One region of the Sporosarcina pasadenensis genome, then DNA from elsewhere that is predicted to be linked to it. Evidence: riboswitches for the same ligand, from Rfam matches in the RefSeq annotation. Region 1 holds a riboswitch; each other region holds the start of a gene.
The links. A riboswitch is a leader RNA that binds a small molecule or an ion and turns the genes downstream of it on or off. The one in region 1 is predicted to bind S-adenosylmethionine.
Positions count from the first base shown of each region.

Region 2: it holds a riboswitch for S-adenosylmethionine, as region 1 does, so the genes downstream of both, AB1K89_RS10075 (bifunctional homocysteine S-methyltransferase/methylenetetrahydrofolate reductase) here and AB1K89_RS15660 (LLM class flavin-dependent oxidoreductase) in region 1, are expected to answer to the same signal.
Region 3: it holds a riboswitch for S-adenosylmethionine, as region 1 does, so the genes downstream of both, metK (methionine adenosyltransferase) here and AB1K89_RS15660 (LLM class flavin-dependent oxidoreductase) in region 1, are expected to answer to the same signal.

Region 1 covers NZ_JBFEGM010000013.1:54,017-61,624, forward strand. Annotated here, with positions in the region: gene AB1K89_RS15625 (DoxX family protein) at 1-226, opposite strand, end outside; gene AB1K89_RS15630 (LLM class flavin-dependent oxidoreductase) at 264-1,358, opposite strand; gene AB1K89_RS15635 (winged helix-turn-helix transcriptional regulator) at 1,534-1,842, shown strand; gene AB1K89_RS15640 (GTP cyclohydrolase II) at 1,912-2,667, shown strand; gene ribD (bifunctional diaminohydroxyphosphoribosylaminopyrimidine deaminase/5-amino-6-(5-phosphoribosylamino)uracil reductase RibD) at 2,660-3,772, shown strand; gene AB1K89_RS15650 (5' nucleotidase, NT5C type) at 3,774-4,346, shown strand; gene AB1K89_RS15655 (RNA polymerase alpha subunit C-terminal domain-containing protein) at 4,431-4,724, opposite strand; gene AB1K89_RS15660 (LLM class flavin-dependent oxidoreductase) at 4,797-6,176, opposite strand; SAM riboswitch class I at 6,276-6,380, opposite strand; partial or broken gene AB1K89_RS15665 (aromatic amino acid lyase) at 6,627-6,953, opposite strand; partial or broken gene AB1K89_RS15670 (type IA DNA topoisomerase) at 6,957-7,175, shown strand.
Region 2 covers NZ_JBFEGM010000006.1:127,970-135,577, forward strand. Annotated here, with positions in the region: gene AB1K89_RS10065 (hypothetical protein) at 179-433, shown strand; gene metH (methionine synthase) at 675-4,112, opposite strand; gene AB1K89_RS10075 (bifunctional homocysteine S-methyltransferase/methylenetetrahydrofolate reductase) at 4,105-5,952, opposite strand; SAM riboswitch class I at 6,272-6,377, opposite strand; gene AB1K89_RS10080 (hypothetical protein) at 6,492-6,671, shown strand; gene AB1K89_RS10085 (biotin transporter BioY) at 6,813-7,409, shown strand; gene AB1K89_RS10090 (hypothetical protein) at 7,554-7,608, shown strand, end outside.
Region 3 covers NZ_JBFEGM010000018.1:15,403-23,010, forward strand. Annotated here, with positions in the region: gene AB1K89_RS17035 (MFS transporter) at 1-386, opposite strand, end outside; gene pckA (phosphoenolpyruvate carboxykinase (ATP)) at 551-2,137, opposite strand; SAM riboswitch class I at 2,312-2,430, shown strand; gene metK (methionine adenosyltransferase) at 2,617-3,819, shown strand; gene AB1K89_RS17050 (gamma carbonic anhydrase) at 4,024-4,536, opposite strand; gene AB1K89_RS17055 (alpha/beta hydrolase) at 4,617-5,405, shown strand; gene AB1K89_RS17060 (histidine phosphatase family protein) at 5,435-6,013, shown strand; gene lepB (signal peptidase I) at 6,287-6,814, shown strand; gene AB1K89_RS17070 (hypothetical protein) at 6,881-7,069, shown strand; gene AB1K89_RS17075 (ATP-dependent helicase) at 7,186-7,608, shown strand, end outside.

The DNA.
Region 1 (7,608 bases):
TCATTGCCGAGAATAGTCTAGTTCCAATACCCAAAATTAATGCAAGCCCTCCAACCAGTTCGATAAAAGCAACCACATAACCTAGGAAACCTATAATGCCTATACTTTCGAACCAACCTGCTACATTCCCTAGGCCCATTTGGAATTTTGCAACTCCATGAAATAAGAAAGTAATCCCTAAAACGACCCGAAGAATCAATAAACTCCATTCATACTTTTTCATCATTATTCATATTCCCTCACTTATCATTTTTTGTTTTTTCTTAAACGCCTACTAATACGTTGTCTTTCCTTGTTGCTTCCCTAACGACCGGTGCCACTTCTGTCGCTAATAATTCAATGCTCTTCGCCACTTTTCCAAACGGCAAACCACCTATATCCAGCTGCGCCATAAAGCGCCTGTGTCCAAAAAGTTCATGTTGATGAAGGATCTTTTCAACAATTTGTTGAGGGCTGCCTACGAACAAAGCAGTGTCAGAAGCCGCCACTTTTTCAAATTCGAATCGTGACATCTTTCCCTCTCCATGTCCGAGCTGCTGACTTACGATTGACTTATAGTTCGAATAATAAGGATAGAACTCTTCTTTTGCTTGTTGAGTTGTTTCGGAAATATATCCATGACCCGTTACACCAACTTTAAGATCTTCCAAAGCATGTCCAGCCCGGATGCCAGCTTCACGGTATACATCAACCAATGGTTTAAATCGATCAGGTTCACCACCTAGGATCGCCATTGCCATTCCGGCACCGAGTCTGCCTGCACGGGATGCACTACTCGGAGTCCCTCCAACACCAATCCACACAGGTAACTTCTCCTGTAGTGGACGAGGTGCAATATCCGCATTCCTTAATGACGAGCGGAATTGACCATCCCATGTGAGCTTCTCGTTTTCGTTAAGCTTCAGCAGTAATTCGATGTTTTCCGAGAATAAGGCAGCGGAGTCATCAGTGTCATAACCAAAGAGCGGGAATGATTCAACAAACGCACCACGCCCCGTAATAATTTCTGCACGTCCATCTGATAGCAAATCCAATGTTGCAAAGTCTTCAAATAAACGAACTGGATCTATCGTACTTAGAACTGACGTAGCGCTCGTCAATTTGATTTGCTTCGTCATTTGAGCGATTGCGGCCAAGACGACAGATGGTGATGTGATGGCATAATCCAATCGATGATGTTCCCCTACTCCGAAAATATCCAGTCCAGCCTCGTCAGCGAGTTTAGCCGCTTCCGTAATTTCCTTCATTCTTTGCCTAGCACTAATTGTTTTACCGCTAACCGGATCCGGCACCATATCTCCTAGTGTATAAAGGCCGATTTCAAACCCTGTATTCGCAAATCCTTCTTCGTTTCTCATAAGATCATGATCCCCACCTAAGATGTCAGTTTAAATAGTAATGAGTTTCGATTATTAGTTACTTTATGTAAGTGAGTGTATTATCGTAATAAGTATTAGTCAAGTAACTAATTTACAAAAACATATTTAATTATTTATCGTTATGAGCTATACTATAATTAGGGAGCTGATTACATTGGATACATCGATTTGTCCTAGGTTTGAAAAATCAATGGAGTTATTGGGTCAAAGGTGGATGGGGTTAATTATTTACAAGCTATTAGAGGGACCGCAACGCTTTTGCAGTATCGAATCCACAATCGGCGTAAGTGGCAGAGTCTTATCGGAGAGGTTAAAAATTCTTGAACACCAAGGTGTTGTGCTTAGAGAAGTCTTTCCGGAGACACCGGTTCGAATCGAATATTCATTAACAGATAAAGGGTTCGCCCTCCAACCTCTTATACGGGAATTGGAAAAATGGTCACAAAATTGGATGGACGCATAACATTTCCCTTTTCATGCGATAGAAACTTCAGATTCTACGTTAACTAATTTATATAAAAGGAATGATTTTATGGTACATGTAAAACTAGAAGCAACAGTTGTTGATATTTTAAAGGAAAAAATCCAATTGATTGAAACAGATAAAGGTGCCACCTATTTGGTCGGCCCCATTCAACTGCCCGTGAATCTTTATGGAGAAACGGTTATTTTTCAATGGTATTGCTGGCTGAATCAATGTGAAGTGACGAATGATTTTCAAGAGATTATTGACCGCCTGTCTTCTGCTAATCTTGCAGAGCATCAACAATCGAGCGTGCTTGTATATGGCGATTTTAAAAATGCAGATGATGCGCAAATCCGGATGCACTCGATTTGTCATACCGGCGATATCTTTGGAAGTAAAAGATGCGACTGCGGTTATCAATTAAAGCAATCGATGAAAAATATTGTAGAACATGGGACGGGAGCTTTGTTTTACTTGGCCAATCATGAAGGCCGTGGGATCGGTTTGTTCAGCAAGGCAATGGCCTATGTGCTTCAGGAGAATGGTTACGATACAGTAGAAGCAAATGAAGGGCTTGGCTTTGTCGATGATTCGAGAAATTACGAAGATGCCATGCATGTATTAAAAGCATTACGCACTAAGCCTGTTACACTGATGACGAATAATCCGAAGAAAGTGGAAGCGATGCGAAACGCCGGTCTTCCGATTTCGGGGAGAGAGCCTTTATGGGGCGATAAATCCGAGTTCAATGAAAAATACTTGCAAACAAAAATCAATCGCTCTGGCCATTTAGGTGAAGAAGGTGCTCATCCGAATGACTAACCATGAATTTTATATGAATTTGGCTCTGCAAAATGCCCAGGCAATGAAGGGCCAAACCGATCCAAATCCACTTGTAGGATCGGTCATTGTGAATGAAAATCGAATCGTAGGGATAGGTACGCATTTGAAAGCTGGTGATCCGCATGCTGAAATTCATGCGATTCGGATGGCTGGTGAACAAGCGCATGGGGGAACAATTTACGTCACCCTTGAGCCATGCTCTCATTATGGACGTACCGGCCCTTGTGCAGTAGCGATTGTTGAAGCGGGGATTAAAACAGTCGTCATTGCAACATTGGATCCAAATCCAGTTGTAGCTGGCAACGGTGTTCAAATATTGAAAGACGCAGGAATTGAAGTTGTCATCGGTGTATTGGAAGAGCAATCCCGACAGATGAATGAAGTGTTTAATAAATTCATCGTCGAACAGAGGCCCTTTATAACGATGAAAGCAGGAAGCACATTGGACGGGAAAATTGCTACGCATACAGCTGACAGTAAATGGATTACGTCTGCCGAAGCAAGACACGATGTACACGTATTAAGAAATCAAAACATGGCCATTTTAGTCGGTGTCAATACAGTCATCGAGGATGATCCCGAATTGACGACAAGGATTCCAAATGGTCGGAATCCGATTCGCGTTATTTTAGATTCCTCTTTACGCACTCCACTTAATTCGAAAATCGTGACAGATGGGCAGGCGGAAACATGGATTTTCACTGCAAAAACGTATAATGAAGAGGCAAAGAAACAGTTGGAGGAACGGGGAATTTTGATTTTCCACACTTCAGGCAATCGCCAAGTCGATCCACAAGATGTCGTTCGGATACTCGGTGAAAAACTCGTTTCTTCCGTTTTAATTGAAGGCGGAGGTTCGATTCACGCTGCTTTCCTTGAGAAGCAGCTCGTCGACAAAGTAGAGATTTATATCGCGCCAAAACTAGTTGGAGGCACACAAGCACCGACATTCCTTGAAGGTGCAGGTGTCGAACTAATGCGTGATGCTGTGGAATTGGAGAATCTCAGCATTACTCAAATCGGAAAAGATTTTAAGTTTACAGGCTATCCAAAATATATAACTACACAAACTGAGGGTAATTAATATGAAATTTGGTTTTGATATCGATGATACGTTAATTAATTTAAGAGAACATGCTTTTCATATATACAATAAGAAACTGAATCAGAATGTGGATATAGAACTTTTTCACACTTTGGACAAAGTTGAAATCCACGAGCTCTTTGGCATGACAGCTGAAGAAGGTGGCAAGATGTGGAACGGTTCGTTAGAAGAAATTTATTTCACGTCTTGCCCTACCTATCCTGACGCAGTTGAAACGTTGCAAAAACTGGAGAACGACGGCCATGAAATCTATTATATTACCGCAAGGCCGAAAGAACATGGTGAGCGAACAATGGAATGGATGATTGAACAAGGTTTCCCAGTCCACAAAGATCGATTTTTTTACGGGATGAATGATGAGGACAAGGTTCACATTATTAAAGAGTTGGAACTCGACTATTATTTTGATGACAAGCCTGCCGTTCTTGAAACATTGGGTGATTGTAAAGTAAATCTGTTCGCGAAAACTCAATCTTATAATCAACATTTGGATATTCCACGAATTGCGAACTGGTCTGAACTATTCGATTTACTGCTTAAAGAGAAGAAGTAAGGTGCCTCTGCTTAATACTCATCAAAAGAGCAAATCTTTTCGAGAAAAAATCCGACTGAGCGTTGACCTACTCAGTCGGATTTTCTACTTTTTAAATGATAACCCGTTTGTCTCTAAAGCTTCTCTTAGCTTTGGTAAAGAAGCTGGTCCCATACCGTGAAATCGCAAAATCTCTTTCTCACTAAATGCCGATAACTGTTGCAAAGAAGTGATCCCGTTGTTTTCCAACGCTCGTCTTGCCGGTGCTGATAATGATGAAAGGAATCCATTATCAGGTTTGCGTTCCTGCTCACATATCGGACATGTCGGGCAGTCGCTACTTTTATAGTAGTTATGCCCTTTACTACAAGTCCTTAGAGTTTTATTTGAAGTCGTCATTGGTACTATCTCCTTTTTAAACAAAAACAGTTTTCAACTTATGTTAACATCTTACATTATGTTTACTGACATTCAATATTGTGTGATTAGTTCTCCAACCACTTGTTTTCGTGCTTGTTTAGCAGGATGGTCTTCTTTCAATTGATCACGGCCAAATAAGTTATTTCGGAATGTACCCTCTTCATATTCTGTTCTCACTAAACCTCGCTCTTGTAAAACCGGAACGACTAGCTCAACGAAGTCTTCGAAGGAGCCTGGTGTAATTGAATAAACAATATTAAACCCATCGATATCGGCATAGTCCATCCATTCCTCTAATTTGTCTGCAATTTGTTCAGGGTCCCCGACAATTAGTTCACCAAGACCGCCAAGTGCAACTTTTTCAGCAATTTCATTCACAGTCATTCCCGCAAAGCCTTGTAAGATTGATCGCATTGCGTCATTTTCAATATACTCCACCTTTTGAGTTGGATCTAATTCTGCTAAATCAATCCCTGTCCAGCCGCTCACTAATGCAAGTGCTCCTTCATGATCGATATACTGCTGATAATCTTCAAGCTTTGCTTCCGCTTCTTCTACCGTCGGGGCGACAATTGGCGTAACGGTCGTCAGCACTTTAACATCATCCGCAGGTCTTCCGGACTTTAAAACATCTTCCCTAAACGTTGAAACGATGTTTTTCGTTTTCTCTAAAGACGGGGATGATACAAAAACAAGTTCAGCATGATCTGCTGCAAATGCACGTCCCCTTGAGGAGGCGCCAGCTTGAAATATAACCGGTGTTCGTTGTGGTGATGGCTCACATATATGGTTGCCCGGAACTTGAAAGTACTTGCCGTCATGGTTAATATCGTGAACTTTGGAAGGATCCGTATAAACTCCTTTTTCTTTATCGATTACTACCGCATCATCTTCCCAACTTGCTTCCCATAGCTTATAGACCACTTCCATGTATTCATCCGCCCGCTCGTACCGCTCATCATGCGAGGTCTGAGTATCCAAACCAATGTTTTTTGCAGCACTGTTTAAATAAGACGTAACAACATTCCAACCAATTCTTCCTTTCGTTAAATGATCTAATGTCGACATTTTTCGAGCAAATGTATACGGGTGATCATACGTGGTCGAAGCAGTTAATCCGAACCCAAGATATTTAGTTACAGATGCCATGATGGGAACAATAAAAGCTGGATCATTGGCCGGCACTTGCATACCTGACCTAATTGCTGGATCCCTTGAACCTTTATATACATCGTAAACACCTAATACATCTGCTATGAATACTGCGTCAAAGTTACCTTTTTCCAAAACTTTCGCAAGATGCGTCCAATATTCAATGTCTTTATAGCCGGGTGTATTGTCATCGGGATGTCTCCATAGTGCGTGCGACTGAAACGCTGCACAACTCATTTCAAAAGCATTTAAATACATTCTTTTTTTAGTTTTACTCATTTTCTCAACCTTCTTTCCTCGTAGTTGTATTTTCATAAAACTTTAAAAGTAAAAGCCCTCTTTTCGATAGAAAAGAGGGCTTAGTGAATATAGCATTGTCTCTTATCTTCCAAGAGTTTCCCCTTGCTGGATTTAGCACCTTCCTGCGACGCAGAGGTTGCTGAAGCTTCAACGGGCCAGTCCCTTAGCTTCTCTTGATAAGTTTATTGAGTTGTATGAACAATAATAATATACAAAAATTAAATTGTCAATACATATACCATTTTTCTCATTGCTATGGGAAATATACTGCTCATCCCACCTATTTTTTATAAAACTTCTAGTATTTTAATTACAACTAATGCCCTCTCCGCAATATAACTGGTCGTAATAACGAACCTACAATTTTCCAATTAAAAAAGGGACCAAACCCATCAATCAACAAACTGATAGGTTCGGTCCTTATCCTTGTTAGTTCAGAATATCCGAACGTAGTATAAATTGTGCCAACGCTTCTATTTCATCCGAAATCGCTCGATCACTTTTCAATGGCGGGCAAATTTCTCTAATTTTCTCCAAGTATTCTTTTGTTGCTGGAGCTAATTGGTTTTCTGCCCCTTCTAAATAAATAGCCTGCGATGCGCAAATCATTTCAATCGCAATTACTCTAGCAGAATTATGGATAATTTCCCGCGCTTGGCGAGATGCTATTGTGCCCATGCTGACATGGTCTTCTTGGTTGGCCGACGTAGGGATCGAATCGACACTTGCGGGATGCGCAAGAACCTTATTCTCAGACCAATCTTTCCTGAAGGTGCTTATATTACATGGGGTGTCGGCCATCTCGTGGAATTGAAGGAACCTCATGCTTACAATCCCGCTTGGAAACGATGGTCGCTAGGCAGTCTGCCTATCCTCCCCGACCGATACGAGTTTCAAGTTGCGAAGAGAAAGTTCAAGCAGTTTCAAATCGTGAAGAAGCTCATTCGCGGGACGGATACGGTCATCAATGCATGTGACTTTCACTTATCTTCATAAAATCATATATACATAATAAACAATCTTATCCTTATTAAGATACTACATAGATATCTCGCTATTCTTCCACTTGCACGTAAATAAAAAATGCACATAATCAGATTTAACACCTGGATTTATTTACATTTTCAAGTTTCTTTTATTCTTATTAATTTTTTAAACTATTGTCATTTAATTTGTACGATTGCTCAACCATTTCTAGAAAGTTGCTCCAAACCTCATTCTTTATTTTTTTAATAGTACGAGTATTTATATAAGTAGATTTAACAAAATCCAAATCAAAAAGTTCCAATACTTTCAAACAGATGAATGGAGCGCTTATAGATATTTTTAGTAACTGTTCAATTTTCTTAAAAAGTGGTTGGTTTAAATAATCCTTAATTGGATGGTCCTTGAAAATGTTATATATTTATTA
Region 2 (7,608 bases), on a different contig from region 1:
GAGACAAGCACACAGAACAATTAACTAGTAAAATTCCTTTCGTCCATGGTCGCTCGCCCGTATGTCCCGGCCATTTTCACATGTAATAGGTAGAGGGGGGTGAGTGAAGATGATGATGCACCACGGACACTGTGGACATTGTGGAGGACGATGCGGAGGGTTTTGTGGAGGAAACCAAATGATGCCAATGAGCCAACTGCAACCAATCGTTTGCCCGACACAATGTCGTTTTAATGACCAATTCTTCCCAGTTGAACAACCATTTATTCATCCGATTGTCAACGTCAATAGGCAGCATCCTGTTATCACGCCGCGGCACTATTTTACTGAGACAACGGAAAACGTAATGGGCGCGCCGGTATTCCCTGGACAAGGGCCTGGTTTTGGTAGAAGGGGCAAAGGCTTCTTCGGCTTTGGGAGAAGAGGATTCTAACAGCAATACAGCTGTTTCCGGCGTCGAGCAATTCGACAAAGGAACAGCTTTTTTGTTGTTTTGAATCGCGTCGAGGGGAGAGGGGATGATACAACAGACCCCCCGCGTCCAAAGTGAGCCCTCGCGCGTCCAAAGCCGCCTCATCTGCGCCCAAATTGAGCCCCAGCGCGTCCAAAGTAACACATCACGCGCCCAACCCCACCCACCAAAAAAGCCGCCCCATAAAGAGGCGACTCAATCCTTAATCTACATTAAAATACCGCGCATCTGGATGTGCGAATACGATTGCCGATACAGATGCTTCCGGCTCCATCATGAACTCCTCGGTCAAATGGACGCCGATGTCCTCCGGTTTCAGCAAGCCAAAGAGCTTCGCTTGATCCTCAAGGTTCGGACAAGCCGGATAGCCGAACGAGAAGCGCTGGCCTTGGTATTTGGCCGCGAACCGGTCGCGCATCGTAAAGTCGGTGGCGTCCGGGAAGCCCCATTGGTCCCGGATTTCCTGATGGACACGCTCGGCGAATCCTTCCGCAAGTTCAAGCGCTGTCGCTTGGAACGCATGGCTCTCGAGGAATTTCCCTTCCGCCTTCAACCTGTTCGCATACTCCCGTACACCGTGTCCTGCTGTTACTTGCATGAGCGCGACATAGTCCATTTCACCGCTGTCCACCGTCTTCAAATAGTCGGCGAGGCAAAGGAACGGTTCCTTGCTTTGACGAGGGAATGTGAAACGCTCGATTTCCGTCTTCGCGTCTTCCGGATCATAAATAATCACATCGTCTCCGTCCGCCTGGGCGGGGAAGAACTGGTACAAGCCGGAAGCGGATAAATTCCCCGACTCTAGGAAGGCTGTCACCATTTCATGTAGCTGCACTGCACGCTCCTCGCCATTCGCAAGCATCTTGTCGACGTTGCCGCGCAAGCCTAAATGATGACCGATTAGCGTCCGCATATTGACGTAAGGGTACAAATGCGAGACGGAGTAATCTCTAAGGACGCGTCTACGCAAGTCCGAGGGGATGAAAACCGGCGCATCTTCCCGCACTGTCTTCACTGGCCGAGGCAATACGGCAACCGCGGTGTCCCGCGTCGCGCGGTTTGCCTCCGACTCGAGACGCTTCTCCTGCTTTTCCACGAGTTCATTCAGCAAAGCCTCTTTGTCCCCGCTCTGCAACCGGTTTGCGAGGTCGAGCCCTTGCATCGCATCTTTCGCATAGATGACCGGCCCATCGTATTCTGGTGCGATCTTCGTCTCCGTGAATCTGCGCGTCAACGCGGCGCCGCCGACCATGACGGGCGTATCGATGCCTGCCGCCTTGAAATCTTGGGCGGTGAGCACCATTTGCTGTGCAGACTTCACGAGCAATCCGGACAGCCCGATAATGTCCGGCTTCTCTTTCCGGATGACGTCAATGAGGGTCGCTGGCGTCACTTTAATGCCAATGTCGATGACGCGGAACCCGTTGTTGCTCAAAATGATATCAACGAGGTTTTTTCCGATGTCATGGACATCCCCTTTGACCGTCGCCAATATGATTTTCCCTTTTCCGGAATCGTCCTCTTTCTTCTCCATGAACTGCTCGAGGAATGAAACGGAAGCCTTCATCACTTCTGCACTCTGCAACACTTCCGCAACAATCAGCTGGTTGTCATTGAACAAGCGGCCGACCTCCGACATCCCTTCCATCAACGGTCCGTTAATGACTTCGAGCGGCGTATCGTACATCTCGAGCGCGGCCTCCAAATCGGGGATCAGACCTTCTTTCGTCCCTTCGACGACATAATACGCGAGCCTTTCAGGAACCGTCTTCGGTATATCGTCCTCGGTCTTCTCTTTCTTCTTATCCCGGTAAAAATCAGTGAAATCCGCAAGCGTCTGGTCGGTCGTCGTGAACAGAAGATCATTCGCAAGCTTTATTTCATTGTCCGGAATGGAAGCGTACCGTTCCAACTTCTCCGTGTTGACAATCGCGTAATCAAGTCCCGCCTGGGTGCAATGATACAAGTACACCGCGTTCAGTACTTCACGGCCGACAGGGGGCAGCCCGAAGGAAACGTTACTCACACCGAGCGTCGTCAACGACCGCGGCATTTTTTCCTTGATCAGACGGATGCCTTCGATCGTTTCAACCGCCGACCCGATGTATTGTGCATCACCAGTTCCAACAGGGAACACGAGCGGATCGAAAATGATATCTTCAGGAGCGATTCCCCATTTGTTCACAAGGAGATCATAGGAGCGTTCCGCGATTTCGAGTTTCCGTTCGCGTGACACTGCCATTCCGATTTCATCAATCGTCCCGACGACGACGGCGGCGCCGAATTTCTTCACGAGAGGCAGCACCGCGTCGAAACGTTCTTCGCCGTCCTCCAAGTTGATGGAGTTGATGATCGCTTTCCCTTGAGAGAATTTCAACGCCTCTTCGATGACCTTTTCATCTGTCGAGTCGATGACGAGAGGCACTTTCACCTTTTTAACGACTTCCTGCATGAATTTTTTCATGTCTTCAAGCTCGTCACGATCCGGATTTGCGAGGCAAATATCTAGGACGTGAGCACCGCCGCGCACTTGAGCACGTGCAATCTCGGAAGCCTCCTCGAATTTTTCGTCGACGATCAACCGTTTGAACTTCCTTGAACCGATGACATTCGTCCGCTCACCGATCAACAGCGGGCGCATCGATGGGTCATACAACAACGGTTCGATGCCTGAAACAGCATGGTCATGCCCGTTCTCAGGCTTGTGGCGCGGGGTGAGGCCGTCAACCGCTTCACGGAGCGCGCGGATATGATCAGGGGTCGTGCCGCAACAGCCGCCGACCATATTCAACCATCCTTTTTCCGCGAATCCTTTCAGCTTCAAGGATAAGGATTCAGGCGATTCATGGTAGTGACCTTCTTCGTCTGGCAATCCGGCGTTCGGATAGCACGTGACGTAGCTCGTCGCAAGATCAGAAAGCGAGCGCAGATGATCCGTCATGAATTCCGGACCTGTCGCGCAGTTCAATCCGACGGACAGCGGCTTAATATGCTCGATTGATATATAGAACGCTTCGATGCTCTGACCGGCCAAAGTCGTTCCCATCGGTTCAATCGTCCCCGATATCATGACAGGGAGCTCGATGCCTATTTCGTCGAAAGCCCGTTTGATCCCGATTGTCCCGGCTTTCACATTGAGCATGTCTTGGCTCGTTTCCATCAATAAAAGATCGGCGCCGCCTTCGATCAATGCCTTCGCCTGGACGTAGAAATCCTCGGAAAGCTTGTCGAATGTAATTCCTCCTGTGACGGAAAGCGTCTTCGTTGTCGGACCGATCGCACCGGCGACGTAACGCGGCCACTCCGGTGTCGAATAGTCGGCGGCACACTTTTTCGCGATTTCCACAGCCTTTATATTAATTTCTGACGCTCGGTGGCCGAGGCTGAATTCGTCCAGTACGAGGGGGGTCCCCCCGAATGTGTTCGTGCAGATGATATCCGCTCCCGCCTCCAAATAGGCCCGGTGGATTTTATCGAGGATATCGGGGCGTAGGATGTTCAAATATTCGTTACAGCCATCGTATTCCTCTCCGCCGAAATCGTCTGTCGAGAGATCTTCCGCTTGCAGCATTGTGCCCATCGCTCCGTCTATGATGAGGATTCTGTTTTTTAACTGTTGTTCGATTGGATGTTTAGGCATGGACAATACTCCTCTCCTTCTTCCCGTCAAGTTCTTTTATATGGCTGATGAGTTCCAAGGACATGTCATAGCGGAGAAACGGCGTAATGATATAGATGCCGTTGAATAGTTCCGCTGCTGTGTCGATCAGTTCCTTAGCGATGTTGATGCCTTCCCGGGTCGCTTTTTCACGGTCATCCCCGCATGCGGCCATCCGGTCGAGCACTTCTTCGGACAGTTTGATGCCCGGTACTTCATGATGCAGGAATTCGGCATTTCGAATATTTGTGAGCGGCATGATGCCGATGAAGATCGGTGTATCCAAATGCTTCGTTGCTTCGTGAATGTCGATGATCTTCTCCTTCGTATAAACGGGCTGTGTAATGAAATAATCCGCCCCGCACTCAATTTTCTTTTCGAGACGTTGCACAGCACGGTCGAGAACTCGGACGTTCGGATTAAATGCCGCAGCGACCGAGAATTTCGCCTTTTTGCGAAGCGGCTTGCCCGTGAAAGAAATTCCTTCGTTCAATTGTTTGATTAGCTGCAGCAACTCCATGCTGGAGACGTCATAGACGCTCGTCGCGCCGGGGAAATCGCCCACTTTCGTCGGATCTCCCGTGACGGCGAGGATGTCATGGATTCCAAGCGCATCGAGCCCCATCAAATGGGATTGCAGCCCGATCAAGTTGTGGTCACGACACGTCAAGTGGACGAGCGGCCGGATATGATGTTCATGCTTCAACATCGACCCCATCGCCATATTGCTAATGCGAGGGGAGGCGAGGGAATTGTCCGCCAATGTGACGGCGTCCACACCGGCTGCCTGCAATTCGTTCGCGCCGATGAAGTATTGCTCCGTCTCCAAATGGCGGGGCGTATCCAGTTCCACGATGACCGTTCTTTGTGTTTTAGCTTTAATGTGAAGCGGTTCGTGTTTTGTAGGCTCTGCTTCCCGGATGATGATCGGTTTTTCAGGCGTGACGACTTTTTTCGTGACCGGCGGCAGTCCCGCCAACTGTTTTTTCGCGGCAGCGATATGCTTTGGCGTCGTTCCGCAGCATCCCCCGATCAGGCGGACGCCCTCATCGCGGAGGAGTGTTGCTGCACGCCCGAAATAATCGGCTTCGGACGCATAAACGATCCGTCCATCCTCGACATCGAGCAAGCTTGCATTCGGAGCTGCGGAGAGAAACGCTCGCTCTGGAATCGTCACTTTTTCAAATGCTTGGATCGTATGGTAAGGACCTAGCCGGCAATTGACGCCGACGACATCCGCTCCTAGCGATTCCAGCTGATGAAGCGCGTCATTGAGATTCATTCCATTTTGCAAAACACCGGGCTCATCCATCGCGACTTGCGCAATGAGCGGCAGATTCGTCAGTTTCCGCAGCTCGGTAACGACCGTCGACAATTCTTCAAAATCGTAATAAGTCTCCAGCAACAGTCCGTCGGGATCGCCTGAAAGCAAAGCATCCGCCTGTTCACGCACCATCGTCAGCACTTCGGTTAGCGAAGCGTCACTTTTCCGGATGCCCCGCAGACCGCCGATTGTCCCAAGTACGAATTGATTGCCAGGCGCCGCGGCGCGCTTCGCAATCTGGATCGCCGCCTCATTGAATTCCTTCACCCGGTGCTCCATGCCATAACGGGCAAGTTTGAGAGAATTGGCACCATATGTATTTGTCTGGATGATATCGGCACCTGCGTCGATATACTCGCGGTGGATCTTCTCGATGATTTCAGGCTTCTCAACGTTCAATTCCTCATAACAAAAATCAATGCCATATGAATAAAGCAGCGTCCCCATCGCCCCATCCGCCACCAGTACATTATCTTTCAACCGATCAAGCAATCTCATAAGAAATCATCCTCTCTTCAATCGATATCCCTTAACCTACTAATCCCTTGAACACATCCGGCATGCTGCCATCGGAAAAACGTATAAACGGCTCCAAATACGCATAAATCTCCCGAAAGGCGCATAAACATCGCCAAACACGCATAAAACCATCGAAAGACGCATAAACGCGGCAAGATGCGCATAAATGCGAGAAATCACGCATAACCTTCTCCAATTACGCATAAATGCATTTTCTCTATGCGAAAAATTTCGACAGAACTGAAAAATAAAAAAGCCTTCGCTGAAAAGAAGGCTTTGGATAGTGAATTCTCGCTTCTTCTCATCTGCCAGGCCGAAATGGACCTGCTGGAATTAGCACCTGACCGAAACGGCTGGTTGCTGAAGCTTCGACGGGCCAGTCCCTCAGCTTCTCTTGATAAGAATTTGTTATGCAGTTGTTTGAATAATTTAAAACATCATATCGTTAAAAATTGGATACGTCAATAGGTGAATTGTGATAGAATGGGCCTATGAATATAAGGTAGAAGGTGAATTCGTTGAGGATTTTCAAATTTTCCGTCCCGATTGCACTCCTTGTTGCCGGAATTGCATGGTGGATGCTCCATAAAAACTTTCAAGAAGTTCCGGGCATGTCGAGAGTGTGGATCACAATAGGCGCAGCCGTCCTAAGCGGAATACTCGCCCATTTTTTATTCCCAAAAAGTGAAGACAATTAACGTTGATACAGGAATCGATAGCGAATGATGCTATCGGTTTTTTTATTCGCAGATGTTTGGTTAACTGAAATGAAAATTAGGTTGACACAATTTGAGTTAACTTTTATTCTATTGTAGATAACTTAAATTATGAGGTGGATTATGACAACAGCTTCAGTGAATACGAAAAGCGGAATGAGCCCGCTCAGTCTCGTCTATTGTGGAATGTTTGCAGCATTAATGATGATCGGGGCGAATATTACGTCGTTCGTGCCGTTCCTTGTGATTGGCGGAGTGCCAATTACGTTACAAACCTTTTTCGCGGTGTTAGCGGGACTTCTGCTAGGAAGCCGGCTTGGCGCGATTGCAATGACGGTTTATATGGTCGTCGGTTTGGCGGGGGCGCCTGTTTTTGCGAAGTTCCATGGGGGTTTTGGCGCTATTTTGCTTCCGACTTTTGGTTTCATCGTCTCTTTCATATTGGTTGCGTTTGTAACAGGAAAAATTGTCGAAAAGTACGGCAGTTTACGCAGCTATATTGTCGCGGGGCTTGTAGGTCTCGTAGTGAATTATCTTTTCGGAACGAATTGGATGTATTTTGCCTATAAGCTATGGGCCGCAGCGCCTGACGCATTTAGCTATGCGGTCGCTTGGGCGTGGATGGTGCCGCCCCTTCCGAAAGATATTCTGCTGTCGATTCTTGCCGGATTTTTCGGTCACCGTATGTACAAAATTCTAAAAGTAAGGCGTGCATATTAATTTAATAATCAATCGGACTATCTGTAATGTGTTAATTCACTTTTGCAGATAGTTTTTTTGTGGATTCAAGCAGAAAAACGAATCGTTTGACGGTTTCGTCCGTATAGTAGAGGAGGATTAATTTCAAAAGAAAAGAGTGTTCACATGATAAATTTATTGTTATTCTCATTGGTCGCCGGTATCGTTTCCGCGATTATCA
Region 3 (7,608 bases), on a different contig from region 1:
TCGAAATATGCTTTCATCAAGGCGATCGTTGCTGGCATAATACAGGCGGCTGATATACCTTGAATAATCCGGCCGACAATGAGTAAGAATGATCCGGTTGCAAACACTAAACAAAGGGAGCCGATGATACTTAATATAAGCCCAATGTTTGTCAGTTTCTTCCGCCCCAGTTTATCGGCAAGACCACCAGCTGCTACGATAAAGATACCAGAGAATAACGCAGTTAAACTAATTGCGATATTCAATGTACTTGAAGAAACTCCTAGGTCAGATTGAACTGCAGGAATAACGTTTACCATTGCCTGAGCAAATAACCAAAACGTTAATACCCCAAACACAATACCTGTGATCAATTTATTCGTACCTTTATAGGCAGTTGTCATAATCTACTCTCCCTTATTGTATTTCCTCATTTCATTGTTTGCAGAACCACTCGTTCTATGCATGCCAATATTGGGGCGACTTTTGCGGGAGAGAGAAAACATTGCAGGATAACAACAATAAAAAGATCCAAGTGCATAATCGCACCTGGATCTTAAATTCTAATTTATTAGGCGATTGGTCCGCCTTTTTTAGTGATTTCTTCCGAAACGTGACCGAACTTTTTGAAGTTCTCACGGAATAGATCTGCCAATTCTTTCGCTTTTGTATCATAAGCTGCTGGATCGCTCCAAGCATTGCGAGGGTTCAACACTTCAGTCGGAACACCGTCAATCGCTCTTGGCATAGCCAGACCGAAAATAGCATTCTGTTCAAACTCAACATCGTTCAATTTGCCGGCAAGTGCTGCGCGGACCATTGTGCGTGTATGTTTCAGTGCCATACGCTGACCTACGCCGTAAACTCCACCAGTCCATCCTGTGTTGACAAGGAAGACCTGTGCATCATGCTCATCGATTTTCTTCCCGAGCATTTCCGCGTAAACCGTTGCAGGTAATGGTAGGAAAGGGGCACCGAAGCAAGTTGAAAAAGTAGCTTCAGGTGAAGTGACGCCACGCTCAGTTCCTGCAAGCTTCGAAGTGAAACCGCTCAGGAAGTGATACATCGCTTGTTCCTTCGTCAATTTTGAAATCGGAGGCAATACGCCGAATGCATCTGCAGTCAAGAAGACGATTGTCTTTGGATGTCCGGCAGCTGAAGGCACTGCAATATTGTCGATATAATGGATTGGATATGCCGCACGCGTATTTTCAGTCAATGAATTATCGTCGTAATCTGGCTTGCGCGTCTTCTCATCTAAAACAACGTTTTCCAAGACCGAACCGAAACGGATTGCTCCGTAAATTTCAGGCTCTTTCTCTTGTGAGAGATTGATCGTTTTCGCGTAGCAGCCACCTTCGATATTGAATACGCCATGATCGGACCAGCCGTGCTCATCATCACCGATCAACTTACGGTCAGCATCTGCTGAAAGCGTCGTTTTACCTGTGCCGGAAAGGCCGAAGAATAGAGCTACGTCCCCATCTTCACCGACGTTTGCCGAGCAGTGCATGGAAAGGATTCCACGTTCAGGCAGCAAGTAGTTCATGACGGAGAAGATCGATTTTTTCATTTCTCCAGCATATTCTGTACCGCCAATCAACACAATGCGCTTCTCAAGTGATACAATGATGAAGGTTTCGGATTTTGTTCCATCCACAGCAGGATCCGCTTTGAACGTCGGAGCTGCAATAACTGTGAATTGCGCTTCATGCGTCTTCAACTCTTCTGCGGTAGGGCGGATGAACAAGTTATGAACGAATAGGTTTTGCCATGCGAATTCATTGATGACTTGGATTGAAAGCTGAGAGTTCTTGTCAGCTCCTGCGAAGCCTTTGAATACGAATAGCTCTTCCTTTGCTTTTAAATGGTTAAGAACTTTATTATATAATGAGTCAAAGATTTCAGGTGAAATCGGGCGGTTCACTTTGCCCCAGTCGATTTTGTCTTTAGAAGAATCTTCTTCGACAATATACTTATCTTCAGGCGAACGGCCAGTATACTTTCCTGTCTCGGCAGTAAGTGCGCCGTCTGCGGAAAGTTTCGCTTCTCCACGGGAAGTCGCTTTTTCAACCAATTCCGCCACTGAAGGCTGTATGTTTACGTTGTTGCCTGAAAGTAACTCGTGTAATCCGTTTTCAATTTTAGCTGAAATCATTTTATTCGTACCGTCCTTTGCATATAATCCCACATTGGTGGGTATCATCACATTTCCTAAATAGTATAACACATTTAGAATAATAATCTATACTAATTAAAAACTCAAGTATATATGTTTAAAAAGGTTTGACAAAGTGCAAACTTTTTCGTAGGATTGTTAATTGAACGGATACTCTTATCCCGAGCTGGCGGAGGGACAGGCCCTATGAAGCCCGGCAACCTGCGTGGACCATTTTGGCCGCGAGAAGGTGCCAAACCTGGAGCAAGGTGGAATGCCTTGGACGATAAGAGTGAAAGGTGCTGCTTTTGAAATTATGCCTTTCCTCATGTATATTTACGTGAGCGAAGGGCTTTTTTATTGATTCTATGAGGCCCTTAATCCTTGTGTATGTTGACGTCGACTCTCTAGGCGCTGAACTTACTGGGACAAACAGAGTACCGTATCAATATTTGCAAGCCGTTAAGGAGGAAACTACAATGACAAATCGCCGATTATTCACTTCGGAATCGGTAACTGAAGGACATCCGGACAAAATGTGCGATCAGATTTCAGACGCCATTTTAGACGCTATTCTAGAGGAAGACCCGAATGCACGCGTAGCCTGTGAAACGACAATTACGACAGGACTCGTTTTAGTTATCGGGGAAATTACAACGACTACGTATGTTGATATCCCGAAAGTGGTACGGGACACAGTGAAGGAAATTGGCTATACGCGCGCGAAGTTCGGTTTCGACTGGGAGACGTCATCTGTGTTGACGTCAATCGACGAACAATCGGCTGATATCGCGGCGAGTGTCGATCAGGCACTGGAAGCACGTGAAGGGACAATGACGGATGAGGAGCTTGAAGCGATCGGGGCGGGAGACCAAGGACTGATGTTCGGTTATGCTTGCAATGAAACACCGGAGCTTATGCCGATGCCGATCAGTTTATCCCATAAGCTGTCACGCAGACTTGCGCAAGTGAGGAAAGAAGATACTCTCGATTACTTGCGTCCGGATGGAAAAACGCAAGTGACTGTGGAATATGATGAAGACAACCGTCCTGTACGGATTGATACGATTGTCATTTCAACACAGCATCATCCTGACATTACGCTCGAACAGATTCAACAAGACATTAAAGATCATGTAATCAACCCAGTTGTCCCAGCGGAATTATTAGATGAAGAAACAAAATACTTCATCAACCCATCAGGCCGTTTTGTCATCGGCGGACCACAAGGGGATGCCGGTTTGACAGGAAGGAAAATCATCGTTGATACTTATGGCGGCTATGCGCGTCATGGCGGCGGCGCATTTTCCGGAAAAGATGCAACGAAAGTGGACCGTTCGGCTTCATACGCGGCGCGCTATGTTGCGAAGAACATCGTAGCTGCAGGCCTAGCGGATCGCTGTGAAGTTCAACTCGCATATGCGATTGGTGTTGCGAAGCCGGTTTCGATTTCCATCGATACATTCGGTACAGGCAAAGTCGAAGAAGAGAAGCTTGTTGAAATTGTACGTGAGCTGTTCGATCTACGCCCAGCAGGCATCATTAAAATGCTTGACCTGCGCCGTCCAATCTATAAGCAGACTGCGGCATATGGCCATTTCGGACGCACTGACGTGGAACTCCCTTGGGAGCAGACGGACAAAGCGGAAGAATTGATCGCCAAAGCAGGACTGACTGTTTAATAATGTAAAATCGAGGAAGCAGTGGAGAAATCCATGCTTCCTTTTTTACTTTTTTGAGTGGAACGAGAACTTTATGGGCTTTAAAGCGTTTATACTAATTATACAAAAAGAGGGGATAGCGTTCTTGTATCGCTATTAGAGGTTTAGTGATACTCGGGATCATCGGTGCTGCCCATTTGGACAGCACCCGCGCCGAACAGATTTTTACTTCTGCAAATCCTTATAAATCCGGCCTTTTTCAACATAGCTGTTCAAAACTCGTTCCATATCCGCTCGGTCATCGTCATTCAATTCACGGACGACTTTTGCAGGCGAGCCGAGAGCAAGGCAGCCAGGCGGTATTTTCTTACCGGGAGGAACGAGGCTTCCGGCCCCGATGAATGCACCCTCGCCGATTTCCGCGCCATCTAAAATGATAGCCCCCATTCCGATGAGTGCGCCTTTTCGGATAACACAACTATGTAGAAGAGCTTTGTGGCCGACTGTCACATCGTCCTCAATCAATAACGTCTTGCCTGGACTTTGGTGAAGACAGCTCAAGTCTTGGATGCTGACACGTTCACCGATAATTGTCGGTGCTACATCGCCCCTGATGACCGAACTGAACCAAATCGAACTGTCTGCCCCAATCGTTACATCACCTGTAATCGTCGCATAATCCGCGACATAGACGGATGGGTGAATTTTTGGCGTTTTTCCGTTGTATGAATAAATCATGAACGTCTCCTCTTTTCTAAAAATCATGTATAATTTATCGTAACATAAAACTTTCATTTACATAAAGGGGGGTGAGTGCCATGTGGAAATGGGAAGCGGAAGGACAGCCGAAAGCGGTAATAGCGATTGTCCATAATGCATACGAACATCACAGGAGGTATGCGTGGCTCATCCAAAAGCTTCGAAACGGAGGTTTCCATGTCGTCACGACCGATTTGCCAGGGCATGGTTCTGAAAGCGGGAGAAAGATCCATGATGAACCGTTCGAGTCGTATGTAGACCATGTGAAAAAAATGATTGATATTGCGTTGCATGATAATTTGCCGTTATTCGTACTAGGACACGGGCTTGGCGCGACGATTGTCATGCATATATTGCAACGTGAGAAACTGGAATGTGCAGGCTTCATTTTCAGCTCCCCTTGGCTCTCCATGAAACACCAGCCATCCAAGTTTTCAGGAGTGCTGACAAAGCTGTCGAGTTCCATGAAATTGAACCATGACATTACAATTGAATTACTGACGCGGAACACCGATATGTATATAGAATTTCAGAACGATCGGGACTATAGCTCCGTAGTCGTCACATCTTGGTATCGTGAAATGCATTCAATGATGAAAGCGATCATGTACCATGAAGAAAGTGTTTTCGATACACCTATCCTGCTCCATACAGGTGGAGAAGATAAAATTACGGATATTTCCTATGCGAAAAGATGGTTGTTGAAACAACAACTTTCCGAATTTCATTATAAGGAATGGAAAAGGCTGTACCACGATCTTTATCAAGAGCCTGAGAGAGAGGAAGTCTATTTGTACATTGAATCATTCATGAACAATGTGCTTCGCTCGCTCGGCTATATTGTTTGATTCAAAGACCAAAAGGGGGAGTGGTTAGTATGACGGTGATCGGGTTTGTCAGGCACGGTGTTACTGCGTGGAACAAGGAAGGGAGAGCTCAAGGCAGTTCCGATATTCCTTTGGATGATGAGGGAATTGAGATGGCGAAGCGCATAGCTGACAGATTGTCCACGGAGCAGTGGGATGTCATTTATACGAGCGATTTAAAAAGAGCAAAGAACACTGCGGAATTCATAGCTGAAAAGTTGCCGGGTGTTGAACTTGTGGAGGATGCGCGATTGCGCGAGGTTGGCGGCGGGATGGTTGAAGGTACTACTGAGGCGGAGCGCATCGAGAAGTGGGGGAAAGATTGGAGACAGCTAGACATGGGGTTTGAACCGCATGAGTCCATCGTCTCCCGCGGAATGGCATCTCTAGCCGAAATCAGAAACAAGCATGCCGGCAAAAGGGTGTTGGTCGTCAGCCATGGCAGCTTCATTAAGCGGATGCTGAACGAACTTGTAACAGATACCGTTTATGAGGAAGGTTTAGATAACACATCATTAACAATCGTCGAGCTCAATGACGACAAAAATCTTTGCCAGCTATTCAACTGCACCGCCCATCTGCAAAAATAGGCGGAGCTTGAAGCAGTATTGAAGTTATGTTATTAAGTGTTGGTTTTAAATCTAATCATAATTTAATAGATTGTATTATCTAAGTTGAATTAAATTTATGCATATGAAGAATATTTTGTGATTGATTTTTATTCTAATATTGGAGCGGAGGGCGGCGACTCCTGCGGGAAAGCGAGACAGGTGAGACCCCGGAGGCTTGCCGCTCGCCCGCGGAAAGCGTCCGCCCGGAGCGGAAATAAATATACTATAAATTGTAAGATCGGGGGCTTTCAAATGAAGAAAGAAACAACTTCTGAAATTATGTCATGGATAAAAGCCATTGTAGTCGCTTGCGTACTCGTATTCGCCATTCGTCACTTCCTATTTTCACCGGTCATCGTATCCGGCCAATCGATGGAGCCGACATTTGAATCAGAGAATCGTGTCATCATTTCAAAAATCCATAAGCTTGATCATTTCGATCTTGTAGTCTTCCATGCGCCGGGATCAACAGAAGATTACATTAAACGAGTGATCGGCCTTCCGGGGGATACGGTTGTCATGAAAGACGACAAGCTCTTCATTAACGGGAAAGAGTATGAAGAGGAATATATCCAAGCAAATAAGGAACGGCTTTTCAATGATCAAAAATTGACGGAGGACTTTGAAGTCACTGTGCCGGAAGGACAACTTTTCGTTTTAGGTGACAATCGAAGGAACAGCACAGATAGCCGTGCAATCGGCTGTATCGATCAGGAATCTGTCGTAGGAAAGGTCGGTTTCAGGTTTTATCCATTCAATTCAATTGGAATCCCTAAATAAACTGCATGATTAACAATTCTCCTTTCGGGTATTCCTATAAAGACTACCTTAAAAGGAGCGATTGTCTTGTCTAGAGATGCAAAGAACGAGAAAGAAAACAGCAACAAAGACAATACGAACAGAGCCCAAATGGCGGGAACCGAGTATACCGACGAACAACGGCATACGAACGAAGTCGCCTCCACAGCTTATATGGGCAGCAAGAAGGAAAAAGTGGATATTCAAAACGATAGGCTTGAGTCAGGCGGCTTTTAATTGACAACCTCTGCGTAAATTGCAGAGGTTGTTTCTTTTTCACGGGCGTAAATTCTACAAAATGTGCGTTCGTATGGTAAATTAAGAACATCGTTAGAAGAAGGAGCACCTAAGCAATGACTGATTTTTTCACAAGGAAAAAGAACGAACTACATATAAACTTGAACGACGTCCAAAAGAATGCCGTTTTGCATTTGGACGGTCCATTGCTTTTATTAGCATGTCCCGGATCGGGGAAGACGACAACGATGATTATGCGGATCGGCTATTTGATCGAGGAGAAGAATGTAAATCCGAAACGCATTAAAGCCATCACGTTCAGCCGGGCGTCGGCGCTCGATATGGCAGAACGGTTCAAGCGATTTTTCCCCCAGCATTCCCCAGTCGATTTTTCGACCATTCATAGCCTCGCATTTACAATTACACGCACGTACTTGCAAAAGACGGGCGTCACATTCGAATTGATCGAAGGTGGTGGGAGAGGGAATCAGAAACAGCCTCTCACGAAAACCACTTTGCTGAAACGCCTATATAAAGAA